DNA from 3 places in the Allobrachymonas sp. genome. Region 3 is predicted to be linked to each of the others. Evidence: predicted binding sites of a transcription regulator. Region 3 holds the regulator's gene; each other region holds the start of a gene.
The links. Region 3 encodes FNR, which switches genes on or off when oxygen is low (the NO sensors DNR and NnrR bind a similar motif). Its sites were predicted from a motif close to TTGATNNNNATCAA; they were not measured.
Positions count from the first base shown of each region.

Region 1: a site for FNR is predicted at 2,048-2,061, ahead of dsrO (sulfate reduction electron transfer complex DsrMKJOP subunit DsrO). Genes of this name have one in related genera too.
Region 2: a site for FNR is predicted at 2,737-2,750, ahead of ACE3P9_RS03330 (DUF3149 domain-containing protein). Genes of this name have one in related genera too.

Region 1 is NZ_JAYRLV010000001.1:489,960-495,280, reverse strand. It holds gene ACE3P9_RS02315 (response regulator transcription factor) at 1-39, opposite strand, end outside; gene ACE3P9_RS02310 (PhnD/SsuA/transferrin family substrate-binding protein) at 32-1,864, opposite strand; gene dsrO (sulfate reduction electron transfer complex DsrMKJOP subunit DsrO) at 2,189-2,968, shown strand; gene nrfD (NrfD/PsrC family molybdoenzyme membrane anchor subunit) at 2,987-4,081, shown strand; gene ACE3P9_RS02295 (molybdopterin dinucleotide binding domain-containing protein) at 4,123-5,321, shown strand, end outside.
Region 2 is NZ_JAYRLV010000002.1:184,431-189,751, forward strand. It holds gene ACE3P9_RS03310 (transporter substrate-binding domain-containing protein) at 1-171, opposite strand, end outside; gene ACE3P9_RS03315 (aminotransferase class IV) at 643-1,536, shown strand; gene ACE3P9_RS03320 (rhodanese-like domain-containing protein) at 1,582-2,037, opposite strand; gene ACE3P9_RS03325 (YidB family protein) at 2,105-2,575, opposite strand; gene ACE3P9_RS03330 (DUF3149 domain-containing protein) at 2,816-2,983, shown strand; gene ACE3P9_RS03335 (YdcH family protein) at 3,109-3,330, shown strand; gene ACE3P9_RS03340 (16S rRNA (uracil(1498)-N(3))-methyltransferase) at 3,514-4,332, opposite strand; gene ACE3P9_RS03345 (SDR family oxidoreductase) at 4,383-5,111, opposite strand; gene ACE3P9_RS03350 (aminoglycoside phosphotransferase family protein) at 5,150-5,321, opposite strand, start outside.
Region 3 is NZ_JAYRLV010000004.1:99,443-104,763, reverse strand. It holds gene ACE3P9_RS05305 (sulfite exporter TauE/SafE family protein) at 15-713, opposite strand; gene hemN (oxygen-independent coproporphyrinogen III oxidase) at 724-2,121, opposite strand; gene fnr (fumarate/nitrate reduction transcriptional regulator Fnr) at 2,455-3,192, shown strand; gene ACE3P9_RS05290 (nitrogen fixation protein FixH) at 3,329-3,616, opposite strand; gene ccoG (cytochrome c oxidase accessory protein CcoG) at 3,682-5,145, opposite strand; gene ccoP (cytochrome-c oxidase, cbb3-type subunit III) at 5,291-5,321, opposite strand, start outside.

The DNA of each region.
Region 1 (5,321 bases), on a different contig from region 3:
CAGGTGCCAGTCGGGAGCAGGAAGGGAGACGTCATGCATGGCGGGAATCCGGGGCGGGAGAGGGCGGCGTGTCGGGGGTGTCCGGCAGGGAAGGCAGGGGCAGGCTCAGGGTGAAGCGCATGCCCCGGCTGCCGGGGAGGGGGTCTGCGGGGGTGGCATCGAGCCGGCCGCCGTGGGCCTCGGCGATGCCGCGGCAGATGGAGAGTCCCAGGCCGAGGCCTTCCGGTTTGGTGGTGAAGAACGGTTCGAAGAGATGTGCCCGTGTGTCTGCATCGAGCGGTTCGCCGTCGTCGATGACCTCAAAGTGGGCATGGCGGGCGTCTGCCCACAGGCGCAGGGTGAGGGTCTGGTGGGCGGCGGGCAGCAGGTGGGTGACGTCGTAGGCATTCTTGAGCAGGTTGATGAGAACCTGCTGGATGTGCAGGGCGTCGACTTCCACGCGCAGGTCGGGGGGGAAGTGGTCTTCGATGTGGATGGCCGGTGGGTGGGGCAGCATGCCGCAGAACAGCGCGATGGAGTCGCGCGCGATCTGCGACGGCGAGGCCAGGGTGCTGCTGCCGGGACGCTTGCGGGCGAAGTGGCGGATGCGGGCGATGATGTCGCCCGCGCGTTCGGCCTGTTCGGCCATGGCGTCTGCCGCTTCGCGCACGGCGGAGTCGTCGAGGCGGTGGTGGTCGACGCGCAGGATCAGGCTGCGGGCGTAGTTGGCGATGGCGGCCAGGGGCTGGTTGAGCTCGTGGGCGAGCGTGCCGGAGAGCTCACCGAGCATGGACAGGCGGGCCAGGTGGTCGGCCTGTTCCTGGCTCTGGCGCACGCGCTCCTCCAGGGCCTTGCGTGCGTCGAGGGCATGGCGCAGGGCGGCTGTGCGCAGGTGGATGAGGTGTTCGACATGGACGGTGTAGAGAATCCAGCCGCACACCAGCGCGAGCAGGGCAGCAAGCCAGGGCCAGTAGCGGCGAGCGAGGCTCAGCAGGGTGGGTTCCGGCAGGCGCGCATAGGGGCCGATGTGCAGGGTGCGGAACAGTTCATGCACCGACTGGTAATCGGAGGGGACGGTGAAGCTGAGTCCGTCGCGGGGGGCTTCCATGCCGAGCAGGCTGGCGGTGACGGCGCGCGCCAGGGGCTGGGGTGTGCTGCGCAGGGTGGCGATGGGCCAGTCCGGGTACAGCGGGGTGGAGGTGGCGCAGTGCGAGCCCGGCAGGGTCTGTGGGGCGACCACGCGCAGGCGGCTCTGCCACTCGGGGTGGGATTCGAGCAGGCAGGTGCGCAGCACGCCGGCATCGGCGCGGCCGCTCAGCACGGCTTCGGCCACGCGCTCCATGGGCAGGCCGGTGGACAGGAGGGTGTCCTCCTCGGACAGGGTGATGTCCAGTGGCTGGAGCGCTCCGGCCAGGATCTGGTAGCCCGAGAAGGCTTCGGTGCCGACGATGGCGACGGTGAGATGGCGCAGGTCTTCGAGCCGCTGCAGGCCCCGGGCCTCCCGACGCACCACGACGGCGGAGCCGATGGTGCCGGTGCGGGGACTGGGGGAGGCGCTGCCGCGCGAGGTGTCGAGCGTGAGCAGGCGGGTGACGCCGTAGCTGCTTTCGAGCTCCACGTACTGGCCCGGGTTGGTGAGCACGAACTGCAGCGTGCCGGCGCGGACGGCACGGGTCAGGCCCTCGTGGTCCAAGGGCAGCAGCACGAAGTGGTAACGGGGCAGGGCATGGTTCAGGTAGCGTGCCACCGGGCTCCAGTCCTGTGGGGGCTCGCTGCGCGTGAAGGCCAGCACACCGATGCGTACCTCGGGGCGCTGCTCGGCCGGCGTGGGAGACTGGACCGCCGCCTGCGCCAGGCACCCCGTGAGGACGAGCAGAGCCGCCATGCCCAGGCGCCGCCATGCGAGGGGCACAGGATGCGGATCGCACCGGAGCGGCAGAAGCCAGGCCATGCAGCAGCCAAAAAGAAGGGGGAGCATGAAGGCGATTCTATGAGGAGGGGCACTGCCGGCGCCGGTCGCTGTGCCGCTTGCAGGGGCAAAAGGGCGGCGCAGGCGGAGGACGTGGGTTTGATCTGGCGCAACAAGCCTGTCGATACTGCGGCGGAATAGGGAAAACCGTCTATTCCGATGGGAACTAGCGCAGATGCGGCAGGGGCAGGGAGATTCCTACAGTCGGGGCAAGGTTTTGAACACGACGGAGGATCTTTCATGCACCAGCTCACCCCAGACCATGCCGCGGAATGCGTGCCGCGCGGCGAGGAGGATGCGCGCGTGGCCTCGCGCCGCAGCTTTCTGCGCGGCATTCCGGTGGTGACGGCGGCCGCCGTGGCAGCTCCCGCCCTGCAGGCTGCGCCCACGGCCAGGCACCACTGGGCCATGCTGGTCGATGTGCGCAAGTGCATCGGCTGTCAGGCGTGTACCGTGGCCTGCATCCAGGAGAACGTGGTGCCGGAGGGCAGCTTTCGCACCATCGTGTCGACCTACAGCGTGAAGCTCACCGATGCCCCGGCGCGGCAGCCGGCCGGCACCTATGTGCTGCCGCGCCTGTGCAACCACTGCGAGAACCCGCCCTGCATTCCGGTGTGTCCGGTGGGGGCGACCTACAAGCGCCCGGACGGCATCGTGGTGGTCAACAGCGACCGCTGCGTGGGCTGTGCCTACTGCGTGCAGGCCTGCCCGTATGACGCGCGCTTCATCAACCACGACACCAACAAGGCCGACAAGTGCACGTTCTGTGTGCACCGCGTCGAGGCAGGGCTGCTGCCGGCCTGTGTGGAAACCTGTGTGGGCGGGGCACGCATGTTCGGCGATCTCAATGACGCCCATGGCGAACTGCGTCGCACGCTCGATGCCAACCGGGATCGCCTCAAGGTGCTCAAGCCCGAGATGGAAACCCACCCGCAGGTGTTCTACATCGGGCTCGATGAGCGGTTCGAGGGCAAGGTCGAGGGCGAGGGCACGCTGTGGAAGCCCCGCGCCCACGCGTGAGAACGAGGAGATGTCGAGATGAACACGATCGTCGAAACCGTCAACGTGACGCGCGCAGTGGCATGGCTGCCCTGGGCGGTGCAGTATTTCTTTCTGATCGGGCTGTCGTATGGGGCCTATCTCTTGTCCCTGCCGGGGGTGGCTTTCCGCCGGCCGGGCTGGCAGGTGCCTTCGCGGCTGGCGCTGCTGGCTGCGCTGGTCTGCGGGCTGTGTGCGCCGGTGGCCCTGCTCTCGGACCTGCACCAGCCGGGGCGGTTCTGGCATTTCTACGCCTATTTCACGCCTTCCTCGTGGATGTCGTGGGGGTCGTTCTTCATTCCGGTCTATCTCACGGGGCTGCTGCTCTACGCATGGCTGGCGTTCCGGCCGCTGCTGCAGCAGCACGCCGACGCCCGGGGCCGGTTTGCCTGGGCTGCCCGCTGGCTGGCAGTGGGCGGACATGAAAGCCGTGGCCCGCTGCTCATGGCGGCGCTGCTGACCCTGGTGGGGGCGGTGCTGGTGGCGGTGTATACGGGAGCGGAAGTGATGGCCGTGCGGGCACGGCCCCTGTGGCACACGCCGCTGCTGCCGGTGCAGTTCTTCCTCACGGCCGTGGCGGGGGCGCTGGGGCTCGTGATGCTGCTCAACCGCTTTGGGCCGTCCCGGCACGATGCCGCTCTCAACCGGCGCATGGCATGGGGCGTGGCCTGGCTGCTGCTGGCTTCGCTGGGGGTGGGGCTGGTGTGGCTGGTGCTGGGCATGACGGGGCTGTCTGCCAACGATGCCGAGGCGCTGCGAGAGGTCGGGCCATCGCAGAACTGGCAGACCGTGGCGATCTGGGCCGTGGGTGCCACGGGGCTGGCCTGGTGGCTGGGGTGGAAGCATCCCGATGCCAGCCTGCTCATCGGGCTGCTGGCCCTGCATTCGGCCTGGATGGTGCGCTGGGCCATCTTCATCGGAGGCCAGGAAGTGCCCAAGACCGGTGCCGGCTACTACAGCTACCAGCTCCCGCTCGGCCCGGACGGCCTGCTCGGGATCCTCGGCACAGCAGGGCTGTGGGTGTTCATCTTCATCGTGGTGACGAATGTGCTGCCACTGGACCGGGTAGGCCGGGCCACCCCCGGGCAGGCCTGAGCCGCTGCCTGCATGGAATGGAACAAAGTAGGAGTTTTCTCATGAAAAAGATCGAACGCCGCGACCTGATCGCTGCCGGTGGGCTGGCTGCCTTCGGAGCCGGTTTTTCCGAAACGCTCGAACGCATGGCCGACGGCCTGCTGCACAAGCAGCCCGAGCGTGACCACATTGCCGGACGCGCTCCGGAGCCCGAATTCACCGTCGATCCCGCCACGGGCGCCCTCCGGCTCAATCCGCGCCAGCAGGTCAGCTACACCGCCTGTCTGGGCTGCACCACCATCTGCGGGGTGCGGGTTCGGGTCGACAAGGAAACCGGCAAGGTGCTGCGGGTGACGGGCAACCCCTACAACCCGCTGTCGACCAACCCCCATCTGCCCATGAAGGCATCGGTCAAGGAAAGCTTTGTGAGTCTGTCGCGCTTTCGCGACCAGGGGCTCGACGGGCGCTCCACGGCCTGCGGACGTGGCAATGCGGCCATGGACCAGATGGACTCCCCCTTCCGCGTGCTCACCCCGCTCAAGCGGGTGGGGCCGCGCAATTCCGGTCGCTGGGAGCCCATCAGCTTCGAGCAGCTGGTGCGTGAAGTGACCGATGGGGGCGATCTCTTCGGCGAAGGCCATGTGGATGGTCTTGCAGCCCTGCGGGACCTGCACACGCCCATCGACCCGCAGGCCCCCGAGCTGGGGCCCCGCGTGAACCAGGTGGCCCTGATGTCGAGCGTGGAGGAGGGGCGGGTGTCCTTCGTGCGCCGCTTCATCAACCAGTCCTACGGCAGTCTCAACTACGTGCAGCACGGCTCGTACTGCGGAGGTGCCTATCGTTCGGGATCAGGAGCACTGTTTGGCGATTTCAAGGCGATGCCGCACGCCCGGGTGGACATTCCCAGCGCCGAGTTCGCCATGTTCGTCGGAACGGCACCGGCCAATGCCGGCAATCCGTTCAAGCGCACCGGCACGCTGCTGGCCAAGGCCCGCACCGAGGGCCAGCTGGACTACGTGGTGATCGACCCGGTGCTCACCAATGCCGACAACCGCGCCGTGCCCACCCGCAGCCACTGGGTGCCCATCCGTCCCAATACCGATGGGGCGCTGGCCATGGGCATCATGCGCTGGATGTTCGACAACGACCGCATCAACAGCGACTATCTGGCCCATGCCAACCTCGCCAGCGCGCAGGCCGCCGGCGAGCCTTCGTTCACCAACGCCACCTGGCTCGTCATCACCCAGGAAGGCCATCCGCG
Region 2 (5,321 bases), on a different contig from region 3:
AAGGTAGCTGAAGGGCACGGACGACTCGCGGTAGGCCACCGTGATCTTGCCGGTCGAGGCAATCTTGGCCAGGGTGTCCCCCGCCTGGGCCGGCAGCACGACGGCGGCAGCCAGCACGGAGAGGGTCAGGGGGCGCAGTGCGCGGCGGGCAGGGAACGGAAAACGCTTCATGGGCGAGGCTCCTGGATCGGTCGGTAAGGGAAGGATGCCGGCAGACTCCGCCGTTTCCGGGATAAGGCGAAAGGCGGAGGCCATGCAAACCCAAGCAAAAAACACGCCAGCCCCGCCGGCAGGTGCACCCCTGCCACGCTTCCTCGCCGGAAGCCAGCCTCCTGCGCTGGCAGCACGGCACCCTCAGCCAGCTCCCCTGCATGTGCGGGCATGACGCATTCCGGTGCATGGCGCCCCAAATCCGCGCCAGCCCTGCACGATTCCGTGGTCGCGCCCCGGCCACACCTGCAGGCCGATCCGGCTCCGCCCCCGCGCCGCTGCACGCAGCAGGAAGGACGCGCAGTATCATGAATCCGGCTTTTCTTCGTGGCATCTCTGCCGTGACCGGAGGGCAGAGGTCGTGCACCGGCACGCCATGCGCTGCCCGGCCGACGCGATGCCGTGTCCGCACCTGTATGAAAGCATGCGCCCATGAGCCTCCCTGCCCTGCCCTGCCATCTCAATGGCCGCTACACCACGACCGACCAGGCCACCGTCAGCGTCTTCGACCGGGGATTCATCTTCGGGGACGGCATCTACGAGGTAGTGCCGTTCTACGGCGGCAAGCCCTTCCGGCTGGAGCAGCATCTGGCCCGGCTGGAGCGCTCGCTCAGCGCCGTACTCATGCGCAACCCCCATACCCCGGCCGAATGGCGCACCATGGTCTGCCAGCTCGTGGAGCAGCTCGGTGCCCAGCTGGGGCTGACCCCGGAGCAGTTCGACCAGACGGTGTACCTGCAGGTCACGCGGGGCGTGGCCGTGCGCGACCATGTGATCGACCCCACGCTCGCCCCCACGGTATTCGCCTACGCCAACCGCTGGACTCCGCCGTCGGACGAGATGGTGCAGCATGGCGTGCGCTGCGTCACGGCCGACGACTTCCGCTGGGAGATGGCGCATGTCAAGAGCATCAGCCTGATGGGGGCCATTCTGGCCCGTGACCTGAGCCACCGCGTGGGGGCCACCGAGACGGTCATGTTCCGCCACGACATGCTCAGCGAAGCTGCCGCCAGCAACGTCTGGATCGTCAAGCAGGGCACCGTCATCGGCGTGCCGCGCAGCCACCTCTCGCTGGAAGGCATCCGCTACGGCGTGCTTGACACCCTGTGCGCCGCGCTGGGCATCGGCTTCGAGCTCCGCCCTGTGTCCCGCGAGGAAGTGCTGACGGCCGACGAGGTGCTGCTCACCTCGGCCTCCAAGGAAGTGCTTGCCGTCGTGCAGCTCGACGACCAGCCCGTGGGCGCCGGTGTTCCGGGCCCCGTGGCCCTGCGGCTGCAGGCCGCCTACCGTGCCTGGGCCCGCAGCGGAGCCGACACCCCGGCCTGATGCCGCGCACAGGTCAGGCCCGCACGGGCCTGCCGTGTCTCCGCCTCAGCCCTGCACCCAGGGCAGGCCATGGTGGCGCCAGCCGCCCTGCGTGCCCCGATGCCCCTCGGCATCCAGGGCTCCTTCGAAGCCTTCGAGCACATTGAAGCATGGCGACAGCCCCAGCTCGGTGGCGCGGGTGGCGGCTGCCACCGAGCGCACGCCACTGCGGCACAGAAACAGCAGCCGGCATCCCGGATGGGCCCGGGCCACGGCTGCAATGCCGGCATCGAATCCGGCATTGAGCTCCATGCCGGGATAGATCTTCCAGCCCAGGGGGACGGCACCGGGCACCTGCCCCACCCAGTCGCGCTCGGCATCGGTGCGCACGTCGACCAGCACGGCCGAGCCCGCCTGCACCCAGGCCCAAGCCTGTTCGGGGGACACGTCACCGGCATACCCGGGCTGTGCGTCCGGCGTGAAGGAGGAAGGGAAAGAGGGGGAGGCAGCAGGGGCAGTCATCTGGCAACTCGTGGGATCGGAATGATCCGAGTATCACCCCTTTTGCCAGCCCCCGCTCTGCCCAGGGTCAGCGATGGCCGCCCAGCAGGCCCCCCAGCATGCCCACGAGGCTGGAGGCATCGAGCTGCCCGCTGGCAGCGGCGCCTTCCGTCACCTGCCCCTGGGGAGTGAGATGGTTGACCAGATCGGGCAGCACCTGGGCCAGCATGCCCGAGGCCTGCGATGCATCGAGTCCCAGCTTGCCGGCAAGAGAGCTCACCACGCCCGAACCCAGTGCGGACTGAATCTGCTCTGCGCTCACGGGCAGGTTCTGGCCGTTGCCGATCCAGGAGCTGACCTGTTCACCCAGACCGGCCTTGCCCATGAGCTCCTGCAGGCCATTGAGCCCGCCGACCTGGTTGAGCAGCCCACTGAGCAGGCCCGCACTCTGCTCCTGGCTGCCGCCCCCGAGCAGGCCACCCAGACTGCCGAGCAGCCCTCCCTGGCCGTTGTTCTGACTGTTGAGGGCGGCGCCCAGTACCGAATCCAGCAGTCCCATGGGATGCTCCTTGTGCAAAGAAAAGTGAAGAAGAGAACTGTCTTCCGGTGGCGAGCCTTGATGTCTCGGCCGTGGGCCGGACACGCGCCGCCAGAATGAACAGCGATGAAAATGTACCCTATCCCCCGCGGCAGGCATCAATTCATCATATTCGAATGTCTTTGATTCAGGTCAAAAGTCACATCCCGCAGCCAGTGCCTAATCGACATGTTTCTATAAGTAACCTACAAGGAGTTGGCGATGGATGTCCTGATGCGTGAACTGTTTAGTACGGATATTGGGCTGCTGTCCCTCTTTACCATCGCTTTCATCATCGTGATGGCTGTGTTCATCTACAAGTTCGTGCGCCGGCACATTGCCGAGGACCGCGCCGCAGCCGAACAGCAAAAACCTCAGCTGCGCACCTGAGCCTGAGCCACCATCACGCCGGCGGGGGGCTGGCTGGCGCATGCGGAGATTCCAGTGCGTCGCTTATACTTGATGCAAGGGCTCTGTTGGCCCTTTTAGACTCCCCACCGTGACAAGGGAAAACCATGTTTCCAGAATACCGCGACCTGATCACCAAGCTCAAGACCGAAGACGCCCGTTTCGAGCGCCTGTTCGACAAGCACAACGAACTCGACCAGAAGATCAAGAACATCGAAGCCGATCCTGCTGGTCAGACCGGTGCCGACATCGAAAACCTCAAGAAGGAAAAGCTGCAGCTCAAGGACGAGCTGTACGAAATCCTGCGCAAGGCTGCCGGCAAGGCATGAACCAGACGGGCCGCGGGCCGGGCACTCCCCGGACGCCGCCCTTCTGCACCGAGAACCCACCCCATGCGGTGGGTTTTTTGTTGCCCGTCCCAGACCGAGTGGAAAAAGAAGATGGGGCTCTGCCAGAGGCAGCGCAACGCCCCGTACCGGCCCGCTGGCCTTTCACCGATCCCGGCAGCGCCCTTAGCCCCGCAGCATCAGATAGGCCAGGGCCGCCAGAGGGGCGGTCTCGGAGCGGAGCACCCGGTTTCCGAGCGTGACGGGCAGCCAGCCCTGCTGCAGGGCGGCAGCTTCCTCTTCGGGGGCCAGGCCTCCTTCGGGACCGGAGAGCAGCCACACCGCGCGGTTCGCCTCCAGGGCCGCCGTGCGCACATGCAGGGGCTGTGCGCCGGCAGCGAGCGACAGCACGAGGCGCAGGGGGAGCAGCGCTGCTGCATCTCCGCCGCCCGAACCTGCCGCCGGGGCCAGTGCGTCCTGCAGATCGCGCACGCCCCAGACCGGCGGCACCGACAGCCGCCCCGATTGCTCGCTGGCAGCCACCGCCACGCCCTGCCAGTGGGCCTGCCGCCGCGTGGCGCGCTCGCCCTTGAGACGCAGCACGCCGCGCGCGGTCATGAGCGGCTGGATGCCGGACACCCCGAGCTCGGTGGCCTTCTCGACCAGCCAGTCCATGCGGTCGTTGGCAGGCATGCCTGCGGCCAGATGCACTTCGGGGACAGGGGTAGAGGAAGGCAGCGCGGCATGGCAGGCCCCGATCTGAACGAGGACCTCGCTGCGCCCCATGCGGGTGATGGTGGCCTCAAAGGCGCCCTGTGCACAGGCTGGTGCATCCGCACCGGGCACGGGGAGCCCGTCGGCGTCGAGGGTCAGCCCGCCATGAAAGAGCACGATGGCATCTCCCGGCTGCAGGCGCAGCACCTGAACGTGGCGGGCGGTGCCGGGGGGCAGGCTGATTTTCTCGCCGCTCACGAGCGGCACGGGGCAATGGAAGCGGGCAGGCATGGCGGGTCTGTCGAAAAGGGAGGAATCAGGAAATGTGCCGCATCGGCGCGCTACACGCCGCCGGCCACGTCGAGCAGATGGCCCGTGACATAGCTGGCCGCCGAGCTGGCCAGCCAGACAATGGCCTCGGCCACTTCGCGGGGGCTGCCGATGCGCCCCAGGGGCACGACCTGCAGACGGCGGGCCATGGCTTCGGGGCTGTCGTGATGGATGCCGGTGTCGGTGATGCCGGGACGCACGGCATTGACCCGCACGCCTTCGGCGGCCACCTCGCGCGCGAGGCCGACGGTGAAGCTGTCGATGGCGCCCTTGCTGGCGGCGTAGTCCACATACCGGCCCGGCGAGCCGCCACGCGAGGACGAGCTGCCCACGTGCACGATGGCACCGCCCCGGCCGCCATGGCGCGTGCTCATGTGGCGCACGGCCTCGCGGGCGCACAGCATGGTGCCCAGCGTGTTGACGGCAAACAGGGTCTGCCAGCGGGTCAGGTCCTGCGCATCGAGCCGCGCAGCAGCGGGCGCCAGTCCGGCACTCGTCACCAGGGCATCGAGCCTGCCGGCACGGGTCAGGGTGTCGGCAAAGAGCCGCTGGACCTCCTCCTCGCGGGACACGTCGGCCTGCAGCGCCCAGGCAGTGCCGCCGCCGTCAGCGATGTCTCGCACCACGGCCGCAGCTGCCGCTGCATCCCGGTGGTACGCCACCACCGGTCGCCAGCCCCGGGCAGCCGCAAGCCGGGCCACGGCGGCCCCTATTCCCCGGCTCGCGCCGGTGATGAGCATGACGGGAGTGTCGGGGGAGGCCACAGTGCCCATGGCGCTCACACGCGACCGAAGGCGTAGCCGGTCACGTCGCCAGTGCCCTCGATCTCGTCGACCAGGCGCAGCAGCGGTGCGAGCTCGCGATAGCGCCGCGCCGTGTGGCGGATGTAGTCGATGAAACGGGGCGCATCGGCCAGATAGCGCGGCTTGCCGTCGCGCAGCGTGAGACGG
Region 3 (5,321 bases):
TCCGGTTTGCGCCACTAGAGTGCCGGAGTGGCACACCACGGGGCCTGCTGATGCATGAGCCCCATCCACAGCGCGACCCCCGCAGTGACTGCCAGCGCCAGCCCCGCCAGCCGGATGCCCCACTGGCCCTGCGTGCCACCAAGGTGAGGCACCCGCAGCAGCAGCCAGGGCCCTGCCATCAGCGACACGCTGGTTCCCAGCACAAACAGCACCATCACGGCAGCCCCCTGCCAGACCTCGCCGGTCAGGGCTGCCACCATGAGCGCCGAATACAGCAAGCCACAGGGCAGCAGGGCCCACATCATGCCGATCAGCACGGGCCCTGCCAGCCCACGACGCTGCTGAAGCCGCTTGAGACGCTCCCACACCCTGCGTGCGGAGCGATCCAGCCACAGCGGTTGTCTGCCCTGCACCAGCAGAACCAGCCCCAGCAGCAGGGCTGCCACGTGCAGCATGCTCCAGAACGGACGCAGGGCTGCACTGTGCACGGTCATCCATCCCAGCCCCTGCATCGAGGCGGCCGCGACTGCGCCCAGCGCGCCATAGCCGATCACCCTTCCCACCTGGAACAGGCCCATGGCCAGCGTCTGGCGTCCACGAACCGGCCCAGCCGCATGACCGATCCCGGCGCAGGCCGCACCGCACATGGCAATGCAGTGGGGCCCTCCGGCCAGCCCCATCAGAAATGCCGTGGCGGCAAGCGAGAGCTGCATCGACACGCCGTCAGATGATCTTGGAAAACCGCGTGCGCGACAGATTGGCCTGCAGGTACTTGTCGAACACCATGGCCACCCCGCGAACGAAATACCAGCCCTGATCCGTCACCTGCAGACGCTGTGCATCCACCTCGACCATCCCTTCTCCCTGCAGCCGTTTCAGATCTTCCAGCTCGCGGGCGAAATACTGACGGAAATCGATCATGTATGCGAGATTGATGGTTTCGTACTCCACCTCTCCCTGACACATGATGGCCATGATCACCGTGCGGCGGATCAGGTCGTCGCGCGTCAGCGCCAGCCCGCGCACCACGGGGAAATGCCCACGATCCAGACAGTCGTAGTACTCCTCCAGTGTCTTGGCATTCTGGCTGTAGGTCGAACCGATGCGCCCGATGGCCGACACCCCCAGCCCGATGAGGTCGCAGTCAGGCTGCGTGCTGTAGCCCTGGAAATTGCGATGCAGGCTGCCCTGACGCTTGGACACTGCAAGCGCGTCATCCGGCAGGGCAAAGTGATCCATGCCCACATACACATAGCCCGCCTGGCTGAAGGCCTGCAGCGACTGCGACAGCATCTGGATCTTCTCGCCGCCACTGGGCAGCGTATAGGCGTCGATGCGCCGCTGGGGCTTGAAGCGCTCCGGCAGATGCGCGTAGGCATAGAGTGCGATGCGGTCGGGCCGCAGCGTGCACACCTGCTCCAGCGTGCGCGCAAAGGATGCTGCCGTCTGCTGCGGCAAGCCATAGATCAAATCCACGTTCACCGATTCAAACCCGATCTGGCGGGCAGCCTCGACGAGCGCGAACACCTGCGATGCCGGCTGAATGCGGTGCACCGCCTTCTGCACCTCGGGGTCGAAGTCCTGTACCCCGAAGCTCAGTCGGTTGAAACCGAGCCGAGCCAGCGTGCGCAGGCGCGTTTCGTCGACCGTGCGAGGATCCACCTCGATCGAATACTCCCCGCCCGGCACCAGTGTGAATGCGCCCCGGATCATGCCCATGAGCTCCGTGAGCTCGGCGTCGTTCAGGAAAGTGGGCGTGCCGCCTCCAAAGTGCAGCTGCGACACCGTCTGTCCGCGTCCCAGCCGCCCCACATGCAGATCGATCTCGCGCTGCAGATAGCGCAGATACTCGGCACCCCGCTCATGGTGCTTGGTGATGATCTTGTTGCAGGCGCAGTAGTAACACAGCGACTCACAGAACGGCACATGCACGTACAGCGACAGCGGGAGCACCTGCCCCGCACGGCCATTGCTGCGCTGCTCGAGCGCTGCCACATAGTCGTTCTCGCCAAAGGCTTCGACAAAACGGTCGGCCGTGGGGTAGGAGGTGTAGCGTGGACCGGCAATGTCATACCGTGCCAGCAATTCGGGGGTGATGTGGGAAAGTGCCTGACTGCTCATGTTCCGTGCATTGTAAGATCGTCGACCCGGCTCCCGGCAGTTCTCTCCCATGCGACCATGACGGCGCATGGCCATGCCCTGCGGATTCCGGCCTCTGCTGCGTGCATGCCCCTTTCTCCTGCCGCTCCAGGCCGCAGAAATGGACATGGCCTCAGGGACATACATCCCCTTTCGGCTGCAGGACTTTTCATCTCTCTAATGTGCCCATCCTCCCGCAGGACCACATTGACTTGCATCAACGGCAAGTTGCCCCATGCGATAATGGTTCTCACCTGTGTGCAACCCAATCCCCATCGGGGCAGTGTTCTTTCTTCTGTCCCTCGCTTTTCCACCATGCCCACCCATTCGCTGGCCCAAGGCTACAAGGTAGCCTGCTCGAACTGCAATCTGCGTGAACTGTGCATGCCCATGGGACTGACGCCCTCCGAGCTGGAGTACATCGACGACGTGGTAGCCACACGGCGCAAGATCAAGCGGGGGCAGGCACTCTTCAATGCCGGAGAAACCTTTGCTGCCCTCTTTGCCGTGCGCACGGGCGTGTTCAAGACGACCATCACCACCCAGGATGGACGCGACCAGGTCACTGGCTTCCAGATGGCCGGCGAGATCATCGGCCTTGATGGCATCGTGCAGGATGCCCATACCTGCAATGCCATAGCCCTCGAAGACGCCGAAGTGTGTGTCATGCCATTCGAGCGGTTTGAAGCCCTGGCCCGCCAGGTCCCGGCCCTGCAGAGCCATCTCCACAAGATCATGAGCCGCGAAATCGTGCGCGACCATGGCGTGATGCTGCTGCTCGGCAGCATGCGGGCCGAGGAACGTCTGGCAGCCTTCCTGCTCAACCTGGTGCAGCGCATGCATGCACGGGGGTTCTCCCAGTCCGAGATCATCCTGCGCATGACGCGCGAGGAGATCGGAAGCTACCTGGGACTCAAGCTCGAAACCGTGAGCCGCATGTTCTCCCGCTTTGCAGAGGAAGGCATCGTCGAGGTCAGGCAGCGCCACGTCCGCATTCTCGACATCGAGGCCCTGCAGCGTCTGGTCAACCAGCACACGCACACAGAAGACTGAGCGCAACGTCCCTGCACCAGACGGCGCCTGCACACTCTCGCCACTCCGATCCCCTGGCAGATCCCTGCTCCAGAAACAGGACAGCCGGCTCAAGGCCGGCTGCTGTCATGGTGCAGACAGGGAAACCCCTGCCCCGTCAGTGGTCATCCACCGGAACCCCAGTGGCTGCATGGTTGCGCGCCTTTTCGGCAGGAGCATAGTTCACCCCCTTTGCACGTACCATCTGATCGGTGTTGGGCTCGTCTTCCGATCGCGTCAGAACCTGCTCGGGGGCCTGCATGATGAAATACCAGGTCACGAGACAGGCCAGTACCACCGACAGCGGCCCCCCCACGACCATCCAGACCACGGGGTATTTCCACCAGGGACGCCCGTCCTCGGGATGTGCCTTGGACAGGCCCGGCAGTGTGGTATTTGCTTCCATGCGTACAACTCCTTTGCGAAGGCGAGAGCCCTCGAACCGCAGGGCTCTCACTATATCGCACGAACTTACTTGGGTACAGAGAAAGCGCCCTTTTCGGTCACCGAGACATCGGTGCCAGCCTGCTCGATCTGGAAGTTGATCGCATGCGATCCTGGTTCCAGCGTACCGTAGGGCACCCGCACGCTCACGGCCTTCTGCTCCACCTGAGCGGGACCGATGGTCACGGTCGAGCCCTCGACCACTTCCGCCCCCGTCACTCCCTCGACAGAGATGTTGTAGGTCTGCGCATTCTCGGTCGTGTTCATGATGCGCACCAGATAGGTGTTCTCGATCTTGTTGCCAGCCACGATACGGGACATGACTCCCCGGTCGCGAATGATGTCGACCTTCATGGGCGAACGCATCGAGAGGCTCACGACGAGCGCCGTGGCGATCAGCATCAGGATGCCGGTGTACACCAGAATCCGGGGCCGCATGACGCGGTGGATGATGTCGCTCTTGGTCCAGCCATTCTTCATGGCGTTTTCTGTCGAGTACTTGATGAGCCCGTGCGGGTAGTTCATCTTGTCCATGACCTCATCGCAGGCATCCACGCAGGCACCACAGCCGATGCATTCGTACTGCAGCCCATTGCGAATGTCGATGCCAGTCGGGCAGACCTGCACGCACATGGTGCAGTCGATGCAGTCGCCCAGCGCCACTTCGGAACGATCCACCTTCTTGGAGCGCGGACCGCGCGGCTCGCCGCGCTTGTCGTCGTAGGTCACGATCAGCGTGTCGGCATCGAACATCGCGCTCTGGAAGCGGGCATACGGGCACATGTACTTGCACACCTGCTCGCGCATGTAGCCAGCGTTGCCGTAGGTGGCAAAGCCATAGAAGAAGATCCAGAAGGTCTCCCAGTTGCCCAGATGCCACTGTGCAAAGTTGCTCACCAGATCACGGATGGGCGAAAAATACCCCACGAGCGTCAACCCCGTCCACAGGGCGATGAGCAGCCAGATCACATGCTTGCCGCCGCGCCGCCAGATTTTTTCGAGATTCCAGGGGCTCTTGTCGAGGCGGATGCGCGCGCTGCGATCCCCTTCCATCTTGGCTTCCACCCAGAGGAAGATCTCGGTGTAGACGGTCTGCGGACAGGAATACCCGCACCACAGACGCCCCGCCACGGCGGTGAAGAGGAACAGCGACAGGGCCGAAATCACCAGAATGCCGGTGAGGTAGATGAAATCCTGCGGATACAGGACCAATCCGAAGATATAGAACTTGCGTGCCTCCAGATCGAAGAGTATCGCCTGTCGGCCACTCCATTCCAGCCAGGGCAGTCCGTAGAACACCAGCTGCGTCAGTCCGACGAAGATCCAGCGCCAGGTCTGGAAGATGCCGGAAACCGTGCGGGGATGGATGGTCTTGGCCGCAGCGAACAGCGACGTTGTCGCGGGCGCTGCATCGATCGGAATGACCTTCTTGGGAGTCGCTTTGGGCTCGGAATGCGAGCCCGAGTCGTGTTCGGGCGTTTCTTGAGACATACGCGTGACCTTTTATTACAAATCAGACTTTCACTTGCATGAATATGATAGCGTCTATTGTTTCACAAAAGAAAAACCGCCATGACTTGCATCAAGTTCATGGCGGTAAGAAGATCAGCTTGGAGCGCCACGAGGGCGCAGAAGATCACTTGTTGTTGGAAAGGCTCCAGACATAC